One region of the Amycolatopsis sp. MJM2582 genome, then DNA from elsewhere that is predicted to be linked to it. Evidence: riboswitches for the same ligand, from Rfam matches in the RefSeq annotation. Region 1 holds a riboswitch; the other holds the start of a gene.

Region 1 (5,479 bases):
GGCCGCCTGCATGATCCGGCGGTGCAGATGGTGCTCGCCGAAGTCGAGCAGCATCAGGCCGCGGTCGAAGAACTGCTCGATGAAGAACTTCCAGCCCTCCTGGGAGAAGGCCTTGTCCTTGTTCACCAACGCGATCTGGGTGGCCTCCGGGCCGGTGAGCGCGACGATGCGGCGGCCGAACGCGCCCATCCACGACACCGGTCCGTAGGTCTCGTAGCGTTTGAGGCCGAATTCGATGCCGAAGCGCATGAAGTCCAGCGCGTGCCCGATCACCGGCGGCCCCTCGTCGCCGAGGACGGGTTTGAGGCCCGGCGGGGCGGGCGCGAGTTCGCGGACCGGCCAGGTCGCGCCGAGCCAGCGCTGGTCGACCGAACGCGGCAGGGGGATCGAGGTGAGCGGCGGAACCCGCTCGCGCAGCGCCCCGGTGACCTTTTCGACGGCGTTCGCCATGGTGACCATCTCCCCGCTGAGACCGGTTACCGCTCCACCATCGCACCCTTATTGACGCGTTGACAATACCTCGATGGAAGTTCCGTGAAGGCCTCCTTGAGGGACCCAGGGGCCCTCAAGGAGGCCTTCACGGACCGGTCAGGCCAGTTCGGAGCGGACCGTGTGCGCGGCCGTGACGAGGTTCCGCAGGGCCGGTTCGACCTCGGCGTAGCCGCGGGTCTTCAGGCCGCAGTCCGGGTTGACCCAGATCCGCTCCGCGGGCACGGCGCCGACGGCGGTCCGCAGCAGGCCGCTGACCTCGTCCACGCCGGGGACACGCGGCGAGTGGATGTCGTAGACACCCGGCCCGACGCCGCGGCCGAAGCCCGCCGCGCCGAGATCGGTGACGACCTCCATCTTCGACCGCGCGGCCTCGATGCTGGTGACGTCGGCGTCGAGCGCGTCGATCGCCTTGACCACCTCACCGAATTCCGAATAGCACATATGCGTGTGGATCTGAGTGGCGTCGTCGATCCCGGAAGTCGCCAGCCGGAACGACGAAACCGCCCACGCGAAGTACGCCTCGTGCGCCGCCGCGCGCAGGGGGAGCAGCTCCCGCAACGCCGGCTCGTCCACCTGGATGACGCGGATGCCCGCCTGCTGCAGGTCGTGCACCTCGTCGCGGATGGCCAGCGCCACCTGACGGGCGGTCTCGCCCAGCGGCTGATCGTCGCGGACGAACGACCACGCCAGGATCGTCACCGGTCCGGTCAGCATGCCCTTGACGGGTTTGCCGGTCAGCCCCTGCGCGTAGCGCGCCCACTCGACGGTCATCGGCTCCGGACGCGAGACGTCGCCGTACAGGATCGGCGGCCGGACGCACCGCGAACCGTAGGACTGCACCCAGCCGAAGTCGGTGGCCGCGAACCCGGCCAGCCGCTCGGCGAAGTACTGCACCATGTCGTTGCGTTCGGGCTCACCGTGCACCAGCACGTCGAGGCCGAGGTCCTCCTGCAGCCGGACGACGCGCTCGATCTCGGCCTTCATCGCGGCTTCGTAGCCCGCGTCGTCCAGCGAACCCGCCTTGTGCGCCGCCCGCGCCTTCCGGACTTCGGTGGTCTGCGGGAAGGAGCCGATCGTCGTACTCGGCAACGGCGGCAGCTTCAACGCGGCCTGCTGAGCGGCCGCGCGCCGGGCGTAGGGGGAGCGGACGGTGTCCTCCGGCCGCAGCGCCTCCAGCCGGGCACGGACCCCGCTGTCGGCCAGATCGGCCGCCGTCGCGCGATCCGCAGCGGCGGCGCGGGCGGCGGAGAGGTCGACACCCTCTTCCTTCAACGCGCGCCCGAGCAGGACGACCTCGTCGACCTTCTGCCTGGCGAAAGCGAGCCAGCCCTTCAGCCGCGGGTGAAGCCCGTCCTCCCGTTCGACGTCGTAGGGCACGTGCAGCAGCGAACAGGACGTCGACACGCTGACCGACTTCGCGGTGCCCAGCAACGTCGCCGCCCGGCTGAGCGCGCGGGTCGGATCCGTGCGCCAGACGTTGCGCCCGTCCACGACACCGGCCAGGACCTCCTTGTCCCGCAAGGCGGGCTCGGAGGCGACGGCGTCCACAAAGGACTCATCGGAGACGAGATCGACGGCGATGGCGTCGATCGGGGAGCGGGCGAGTACGCCGAGTCCGCGGCCGAGCCCGCCGAAGTACCCGGCGACCAGGATCTTCGGCCGCGCGGTCTCCTTCGCGAGCCGGTGGTAGGCGCGGATGAGCGCGTTGAGCTCCCGTTCGCTGCGGTCCGCGGCGAAGGCGGGCTCGTCGAACTGGACCCACTCGACGCCTTCGTCGTGCAGACGGCGAAGTAGTTCGACGTAGCCGTCGAGAAGGTTGTCGAGCAGCTCCAGCGGGCGGAAGCCCTCCGGAGCCGTCTCGGCCGGCTTCGCGAGCAGCAGGAACGTCACCGGGCCCACCAGCACCGGCCGGGTCTCGACGCCGATCGCGCGGGCTTCGCGGTACTCGTCGAGCGGTTTGGTGCCGGTGAGCGAGAACGTCGTTTCCGGGCCGAGTTCGGGGACGATGTAGTGGTAGTTCGTGTCGAACCACTTCGTCATCTCCATCGCCGGCGCGTCCTGCACCCCGCGCGCGGCGGCGAAGTAGGTGTCGAGCGGCGAGAGGCCGAGCGTGGTGAAGCGCTCCGGCAGCGCTCCGAACAGCTCCGTGGTGTCGAGCACCTGGTCGTAATGGGAGAACGTGTTGGAGGGGACGGAATCCAGTCCCGCGTCCTTGAGTTCCCGCCAGGCGCGGGTGCGCAGCGCGCGGCCGGTGCCGAGCAGTTCGGCTTCGCCGATCTTGCCCGCCCAGTAGCGTTCGAGCGAACGCTTGAGTTCCCGGTCCGGTCCGATCCGGGGGTAGCCCAGCACTGTCGTGCCGATTTCGGTCACAGCTCTCTCCTCGCGAGCTTGTCGTCGGAGCCCGGAGCGCGCAGGAGTGACCGCCGTTCGGTCGTGCCCATCCCACGAGGCCCGGACTCACGCACGCCGTCGGCGCGCGTACCACGGGCAGGTCTTCGGACTCGTGGGCGACTCGCTCGCTCCTACCGGCCGTCGCTTCCCGGGGCGCCATGTCCCAGTGCTTTACCGTGTCTCGCACGGTGACGGCTTTCGTTCCCACATACCGCTGCGGGGCAGTCCCGGATTCGCACCGGGTTCCCTGTTACCTCGACCGGCCTGGGAGGCCGGGCGAACCAGTAGCACTCCGGAGCGTACCGAATCCGCGTCTCGCGTGACTGGAGGCGTAACTCACGTGATCAGAGGGACGACTCGCGTGATTGAACGGCGAACTCGCGTGTCTGGAGACGGAACACGCCGGGCGGAGGCCGCCCGGCGTGTCGTCCGTCTGGTCACGCGACTTCGCCGTTCAATCACGCGAGTTACGTGTCTGATCACGCGAGTTACGAGTTCGGGATCAGTCCCAGTCGAGGGCTCCGCCCGACTGGTACTCGATGACGCGGGTCTCGAAGAAGTTCTTCTCCTTCTTGAGGTCCATCGCCTCCGACATCCACGGGAACGGGTTCTCGGTCTCGCCGAAGATCGGCGCGAGGCCGATCTGCTGCGCCCGCCGGTCGGTGATGAAGTGCATGTACTGCTCGATCAGCTCGGCCGAGAGCCCGAGCATGCCGCGCGGCATGGTGTCGCGGGCGTAGGCGACCTCGAGTTCGCACGCCTCGGTCAGCATCGTCCGGATCTCCGCCTGGAACTCCTCGGTCCACAGGTGCGGGTTCTCGATCTTGATCTGGTTGATGCAGTCGATGCCGAAGTTCAGGTGGATCGACTCGTCGCGCAGGATGTACTGGTACTGCTCGGCGATACCGATCATCTTGTTCCGGCGGCCGAGCGAGAGGATCTGCGCGAAACCGGTGTAGAACCACATGCCCTCGAAGATCACGTAGAACGCGACGAGGTCACGCAGGAAGTTCTGGTCGGCTTCCGGGGTGCCGGTCTCGAAGTCCGGGTTCTCCAGGTTCTGCGTGTACTTCAGCGCCCACGCGTCCTTGTCCGAAATGGACGGGACCTCGCGGTACATGTTGAACAGCTCGCCCTCGACCAGGCCGAGGCTTTCGCAGATGTACTGGAAGGTGTGCGTGTGCACGGCCTCTTCGAACGCCTGGCGCAGCAGGTACTGGCGGCATTCGGGGTTGGTGATCTGCCGGTACACCGCGAGCACGATGTTGTTGGCCACCAGCGATTCCGCGGTGGCGAAGAAGCCGAGGTTGCGCTTGAGCATGGTGCGCTCGTCCTCGGTGAGGCCGTCGGGCGACTTCCACAGCGCGATGTCGGCCTGCATGGCGACCTCGGTCGGCATCCAGTGGTTGTTGCAGCCGGCGAGGTACTTCTCCCACGCCCAGGTGTACTTCATCGGCAGCAGCTGGTTGACGTCGGCGCGGGCGTTGATCATCCGCTTGTCGTCGACGTTGATGCGGGCGGCGCCGACTTCGATCTCACCGAGGCCCGTGGCGTCGGCGGAGGCGTCAAAGGTGGTCATGGAGGCTCACTTCACGAGTCGGGGGTCGTGAGTGGCGATTCGGGTTAGAACCCGAATCGCCACTCACGACGATGTCTTACTGGCAGGCTTCGCAGTCGGGGTCGTCGATCCGGCAGGCGGCGCCTTCGGTGGCGACGAAGTCGACGTCCGAGACCTTCGGCATCTCCTTCGGCTCCGGCTTGGCGGCGGGAACCGCGGCCGGGACCGAGGCCGCCGGGACCGCGGCGGCCGGCGACGGCGACACCGCGGCGGAAGCCGACGGCGCGGGCGAAGCGGCGGGAGCCGGGGCGGCGGCGGGCTTCGGCGAAGCGGGTGCGGCGGGGGCCGGGGTGGCCGAAACCGCGTTCAGCTTGCCGTCGGTGCCGCGCAGGGTGCTCTTCTCCACGTGCGTCGCGGACCGGGCCCGCAGGTAGTACGTGGTCTTGAGGCCCTTGTGCCAGGCGTAGCGGTACAGCTCGTCGAGCTTGCGGCCGCTGGGCGCCGCGATGTACAGGTTCAGCGACTGGGCCTGGTCGATCCACTTCTGGCGCCGCGAACCGGCGTCCACCAGCCACTTGGACTCGATCTCGAACGCGGTCGCGTACAGCGCCTTCAGGTCGTCCGGCACGCGGTCGATCTGGCCGAGGCTGCCGTCGAAGTACTTCAGGTCCGACACCATGACCTCGTCCCACAGCCCGCGCTCCTTGAGCGAGCGGACCAGGTGCGGGTTCACCACGGTGAAGTCGCCGGACATGTTCGACTTGACGAACAGGTTCTGGAACAGCGGCTCGATCGACTGCCCGACGCCGCAGATGTTGGAGATCGTCGCGGTCGGCGCGATCGCCATCACGTTGGAGTTGCGCATGCCGACGGTCTTGACCCGCTCACGCAGCGGCGCCCAGTCCAAAGTGGACGAGGTGTCGACGTCGAGCGCGTCGCCCTGGCGCGCGTCGATCAAGAGCTGCATCGAGTCGATCGGCAGGATTCCCTTGCTCCACAAGGAACCCTCGAACGTCTGGTACTGGCCGCGCTCCTCCG
Region 2 (5,479 bases), on a different contig from region 1:
CTGCGAAGCGCGGGCGACCGCGTCCGGCTGCTGGTCCAACGCCCGCAAGGCCAGCACCACGTCGGCGGTGGCGTCGTAGTCGACGTAGGTCTTGCCGTCCTCGGTGACCTCGACGTGGTCGCCGCCGACGAGCCGGTTCGTCAGGTAGGCCCCGAGGCGGACGGCCGGGGGCGCGGTGGCCGGGGCGGGGGTCGCCGCCACCGTCGACACCCGGGCGCCGGTGGACGCCCTGGGCGTGACGAATTTCTTGGGTTTCGGCGGTGTGCTCTCCGGCTTGTGCGGCTGCGTCACAGGAGCCGGGGTTTCCGGGACGCCGGTGGCCGGCGGCAGGACTTCGCCCTTCGCGAGCGAGTGGAAACCGATCTGTGACAACCCGAGCGAAGCCTGGGCACTCGCGCGGATCCAGGTGTCGACGCCGCTGATGCCGGAGGAACGCGCGGCCTCGTAGGAAACCGGGTCGTAGGCGATGGCGCCGAGTTCGCCCGCGAGCTTGTTCCCGGCGTCGGACGCGGCGTTCGCCTGCGCGGATTTGAGGTACCGCACGCCTTTGTCCACCGCCGCGTCCGCGCCACCGGCGTCGGCGAGCGCCTGGACGATCAGGCCGGTGCTGTTGGTGTTCGGCGCTTCGGTGCCGACGCCGCCACCCCAGCCGCCGCCGGGTGTCTGGTTCGCCTTGAGCCAGGAGACGGTCTTGGCGATCGGGGCGTCGAGGCCTGCAGCGCCCGCCTTCTTCGCGGCCAGCATCGCCGAAAGGGCGAGCCCGGTGGCGTCACCGTCGGTCGGGGAAAGGCCGAGCGGTTTGCCCTCTTCGCAGGTCGAGACCTTGCGGCCGTCCGGGGTGACGTGGTCGCCGGTCTCCTTGGTCGGGATGTAGGAGAAGAGGACGCGGAAGTAGCCCTCGGAACACTGCTGGGTCAACAGCCTGTCGATGGCGATCCGGTCGTTCTCTCCCGCCACGGCGAGCCCGATCACGCCGAGCGCCTGGCCGAACATGTTCGCGTTGTTGCTGACCGCGTCGGCGAGAGCGGGATCCTTGGCGTAATCGCTGACCCGGCCCTTGTCGGGGCCCTTGCGCATGATGGCCGCATGGGTTTCGGCGACCAGGTCGTAGCCGTCGAAGGCCCGGGGATTCCGGCCGGACACCTGGGCGGCGACCAGCGTCTTCGCCACAGCACCGCCGACGATGATCTGGTCGTAGCCCGCGCCGGGAGCGAGCCCGTCCCAGGTGAAGTAGTCGGTGGCGTGGCCCTGGTCGTCGAGGAACTTCACGATCGGCTCGGCCCGCGCGCCTTCGCCCGCGGCGTACAGCGCGAAGAGCACGTCGAGCATCAGGCCGTGGTCGGGCAGTGAGCCGCCGCTGGGGTTGTCGAGTGTGCCGTCCGGCTTCAGCTTCGTCGCGAGCCAGCGGGCATTCGCCTTCGCGGCACCGGGATCGTTCGCCGCCGTCGCCGTCCCGCTGAGCGGTGCGGCGATCATGGCGACGATGACGGCGAACGCCGACGCGGCCAGGTACCCGCGGCGCATGACTCCTCCTTGCGGCATGGCGGAGGACAAGGCGGGACGCCGCAGTCACCCCTGTTTATCGCGACAGTGGTTCGTTCGTCCGCCCGTTCGGTATCCCGGCTCGCCCTGCGAAGGGCCCACGGTTGCGCGACAGCGCCGGATTTCGACCGGCTTCCCCGTCACGGGCGGCGGTGTTCTGTTGTCGAGCCAGCCGAGGTTAACACCCGTTCACCTCAGGCAGGTACCGCTGACCAGGTCGGTTGCCAGGATCACATCGGCACCCGGCGGTATCCCGCACCCGACCGGGGTGAGAGTCTTCTCGCGCGGTCGTGGGGGAAGTCCGGTGAGAGTCCGGCGCTGTCCCGCAACGGTATGCCTTCCAGGCGAGCCCGGTCACCCACGTCGCGCGATGTCACCGACTCCTGTCGTGGAAATGCGGGAAAGGGTTCTCATGAGACGTTTGGTTTTCGCTGTCGCGCTGCTGTGCGGCATCGGGCTGGTCACCGCTCCGGCGGCGGCCGCGGCCACCCACAACAAGACCGACGCCGCCGCGGGCTGGCTCGCCAGGCAGATGACCGACGGCGAACGGTTCGAGGCCGACTTCGGCGGCCAGAAGTTCCCCGATCAGGGCCTGACGATCGACGCGATCTTCGCGTTCGCCGCGGCCGGCGTGTCGGACACGAACGCGGGCAAGGCGATCGCCTGGCTCGCGAAGCCGGAGATCACCACCGGCTACGTCGGGAGCGGCACCGAGGCCTACGCGGGCGCGCACGCCAAACTGATGCTGGCCGCGCAGATCCGGGGCAAGGACCCGGCGTCGTTCGGCGGCGTCGACCTGAAGGCGGGCCTGCTTTCGCTGCTCACACCGTCCGGCCGGTTCTCCGACCGATCCGAGTACGGCGACTACTCCAATGCCCTTTCGCAGTCGCTCGCCCTGCTGGCACTGGACCGCACCCCTGGCGGCGCCCCGGCGTCGGCCGTGACGTTCCTCGCGGGCACCCAGTGCGCGGACGGCGGTTTCCCGCAGAACTTCGGCGAAGCGACGTGCACGAGCGACGTCGACGCGACCGCGACGGTCGTCCAGGCCTTGCGTGCCACCGGTGACCCGGTGAACGCCCGCGAGGGCATCTCGTGGCTGGTCACGAAGCAGCACGCGAACGGCGGCTTCGGCTTCGGCACGAACGCGCCCAACGCCAACAGCACCGGCCTCGCCGCGGAAGCGCTGGCCAGTCACCGTCCCGCCGCCGCGGCCAAGGCGCGGGAATTCCTGCGCTCGCTGCAGACCGGCTGCGCCGGCGCCGAGGCGGATCGCGGCGCGATCGCCTACGACGCCACCGGTCTGAACCCGGCGACCGCCCCGCGCGCGACCGCGCAGGCGATCCTCGGTCTGGCCAGGGTTCCGCTGAGCGACCTGCACGGCGGTGGCCGTCCGCAGGCACCGGTCCTCGCCTGCCCGTGACGTGAGCTCGTCAGGGGGGCGCGCCTCCCTCAGCCTGTCCAAAAAGGACGCTCACTGCGATTAGAGTGTCCGCTTTGCGCAGTTTCGTCCGGGGGTCGTGAGTGGCAATGGTCGTTCTAACCCTCTTTACCACTCACGACTCCCCACGAAACCGGACTTACCGACACAAAGCAGGCGCATGCTGCCCGGAAAGTGACCACTGTGGACACCAAGCCCCAGCCGGCACAACGCGCCACCCTCCTGGGTCTCTCAAGGAGGCCTTCACGGACTGGGCACATATGGCGCGGCGTGTGCGAAGGCGTGACTCCCGTGATCAGGGACGTATTTCGCGTGATTGAAGGCGGAACTCGCGAGTTCCGGCTCCAATCACGCGAGTCGCGCCTCTGAGCACGCGAGTCACGGGCAGCGTCACTCGCCGGCGGCGACGCGGCGCGCGAGTTCCACGCGGGACCGCACTCCCAGTGCGGTGAAGATGTTCCGCAGGTGGTGGTCCACCGTCCGGTGGCTGATCACCAGCCGCCGCGCGATCTCCTTGTTCGTCTCCCCCGCCGCCACCAGGCGGGTGATGGCGTCCTGCTGCGGCGTGAGGCCGGCGAGCGATCGGTGCGGAGCGTCGACGGTCTCGCCCGCCGCCCGCAACCCGGCTCGGGCCCGTTCGGCGAACCGGGTCGCGCCGACGTTTTCGAAGCCGCGCAAGGCATCGCGGAACTGGTCGCGGGCGTCACGGGTCCGGCGATGCCGTCGCAGCAAGGTGGCGTACGCGAACCTGGTCCTGGCGAGTTCCACCGCGCCGCCCGCCCGCCGATGCGCCTCGATGGCCGACTGGAAATGTCGTTCCGCCACACCGGGATCCGACGCCATCAGCGCGTGACAGCGGTGGCTCAACGCGAGCCAGCAGGGTTCCGCCCCGGCCAGGGTCCAGCGGTCGAACACCTCCAGCGCGGCACGGGCGCGTTCGGGACGTCCGGCGCAGACGGCCGCCTCGACGAGTTGCGGTGTGGCCAGCACGCGGATCACCGGCTGGTCGCCGGAGACGCCCGAAGCGAGATCTTCGAGCCTGCTCAGCGCGTCGTCGGGCCGGTCCTCGGCCAGGTCCAGGCAGGCGTACGCCCACGCGGCGACGGCGGCGGGCCTGCCGAGGCCGCGTTCGGCGATGCCCTCGGCCGCCTCGTCCAGTTCCGGCGCGCGGTCGCCGAGGAGCGCGGCGGCCAGCCCCAGCAGCGTCAGGTGCTCCATCCGCAGGTTGTGGGGCGCGCGCAGGCCGTCGCGGGACGCCGCCCGCGCACACGGGATCCGGTCGAGCGCGATGGCCGAAAGCGCGAGGTAGACCAGCGCCCACGGCAGTTCCGCGTGGCGTTTGCCGAGTCGTGCGCGGCTCACCGCGGCCGCCGCGTACTCGTGTGCCTGTTCGGCATGCCCGCGGGCGAAGGCCGCTTCGGCGGCCCAGACGGCTCCGGCGACGTCGGTGTCGGCCATCCCCTTGGCGACGGCTTCCTCCAGCGGGACGACGGCGGCGTCGTGCCGTCCGGCGTAAACCGACGTCAAACCCCGGAAATGCGCGAACGCCAGCCCTTCTCCGGCCGGGACCGTCCGTGCCAAAGCCCGGTAGCCACCCAGATCGCCGCCGAGTCTCCGTGCCTCGCCCGCCAGCAGGAGCGCGGCGGCCGGATCGGGTAACAGCCGCGCCGCCGTGCCGAGTTCGTGGGTGGCGACGGCGGGATCGCCGTCGCGCAGCTCTATTTCCCCGTGCAGCAACGCGACCGCGCCCGGTTCGGCCTCGACCCTGGACAGCAACAAGCGCGCCCACCCCGGTCTGCCCGCCTGCCAGGCCGCGTCCGCCGCCGCCAGCAGCCGGGCCGCCCGCACGCCTGGATCGGCGGTCAGCGCGGCGGCACGTTCGAGATGCCGTGCCGCCGCCGCGTGATCCATCGCGGGTGCCGCGGCGAGCGCGTCCGCGAGCGGCTCGGACGGCGTGGCCGTCGCCATCGCGCGATGCCAGAGCGCGTCCGGCCCCTCCTCGACCGAGGCGAGCCGCGCGTGCGCCGCCCGCCGGTCGGCCGGTGACGCCGACGCGTACCAAGTCGCCTTCCGCGCGGAAAAGTCCATACAGGTGCCGAGAAAACGCAGACGCTCGTCGCGCGGCATCGCCTCGAGCTCGGCCGTGTACCGAGGCAGGCGCTCCCGCAGGATCGGTGAAACCGGCTCGCGTCCGACCGCCTGCGCGGACGTCAGCGACGCCGCCAGTGCGACCAGATCGGCGGGATTCCCGTCGCCCAGTTCGACCAGCTGCGGGCGTACCCCGGCCGGCACGCCACGGTCGCGCAGCACTTGATCGGCGGCGGATTCGCTCAACGGTGGCAGCTCGACGGAGTCGAACTCGTCCGACCCGGATCGCGACGCGAGCACCATCCCGACCGGCGCGCCCGCCAACCGCCGGGCGGCGAAACCCAGCGCCGCCAAGGATTCCTGGTCGACCCAGTGCGCGTCGTCGACCCAGCAGATCGTCGGAGCCGACAC

Evidence for each region. A riboswitch is a leader RNA that binds a small molecule or an ion and turns the genes downstream of it on or off. The one in region 1 is predicted to bind cobalamin.
Region 2: another riboswitch for cobalamin. It lies ahead of ED92_RS33750 (prenyltransferase/squalene oxidase repeat-containing protein); the one in region 1 lies ahead of metE (5-methyltetrahydropteroyltriglutamate--homocysteine S-methyltransferase).

What each region holds. Positions count from the first base shown of each region.
Region 1 is NZ_JPLW01000005.1:416,592-422,070, forward strand. Features, by position in the region: gene ED92_RS29785 (cytochrome P450) at 1-450, opposite strand, end outside; gene metE (5-methyltetrahydropteroyltriglutamate--homocysteine S-methyltransferase) at 589-2,862, opposite strand; cobalamin riboswitch at 2,961-3,184, opposite strand; gene ED92_RS29795 (ribonucleotide-diphosphate reductase subunit beta) at 3,386-4,462, opposite strand; gene ED92_RS29800 (ribonucleoside-diphosphate reductase subunit alpha) at 4,539-5,479, opposite strand, start outside.
Region 2 is NZ_JPLW01000006.1:583,227-588,705, reverse strand. Features, by position in the region: gene ED92_RS33755 (hypothetical protein) at 1-1,524, opposite strand, end outside; cobalamin riboswitch at 1,614-1,680, opposite strand; cobalamin riboswitch at 1,792-1,923, shown strand; gene ED92_RS33750 (prenyltransferase/squalene oxidase repeat-containing protein) at 1,955-2,962, shown strand; gene ED92_RS33745 (LuxR family transcriptional regulator) at 3,371-5,479, opposite strand, start outside.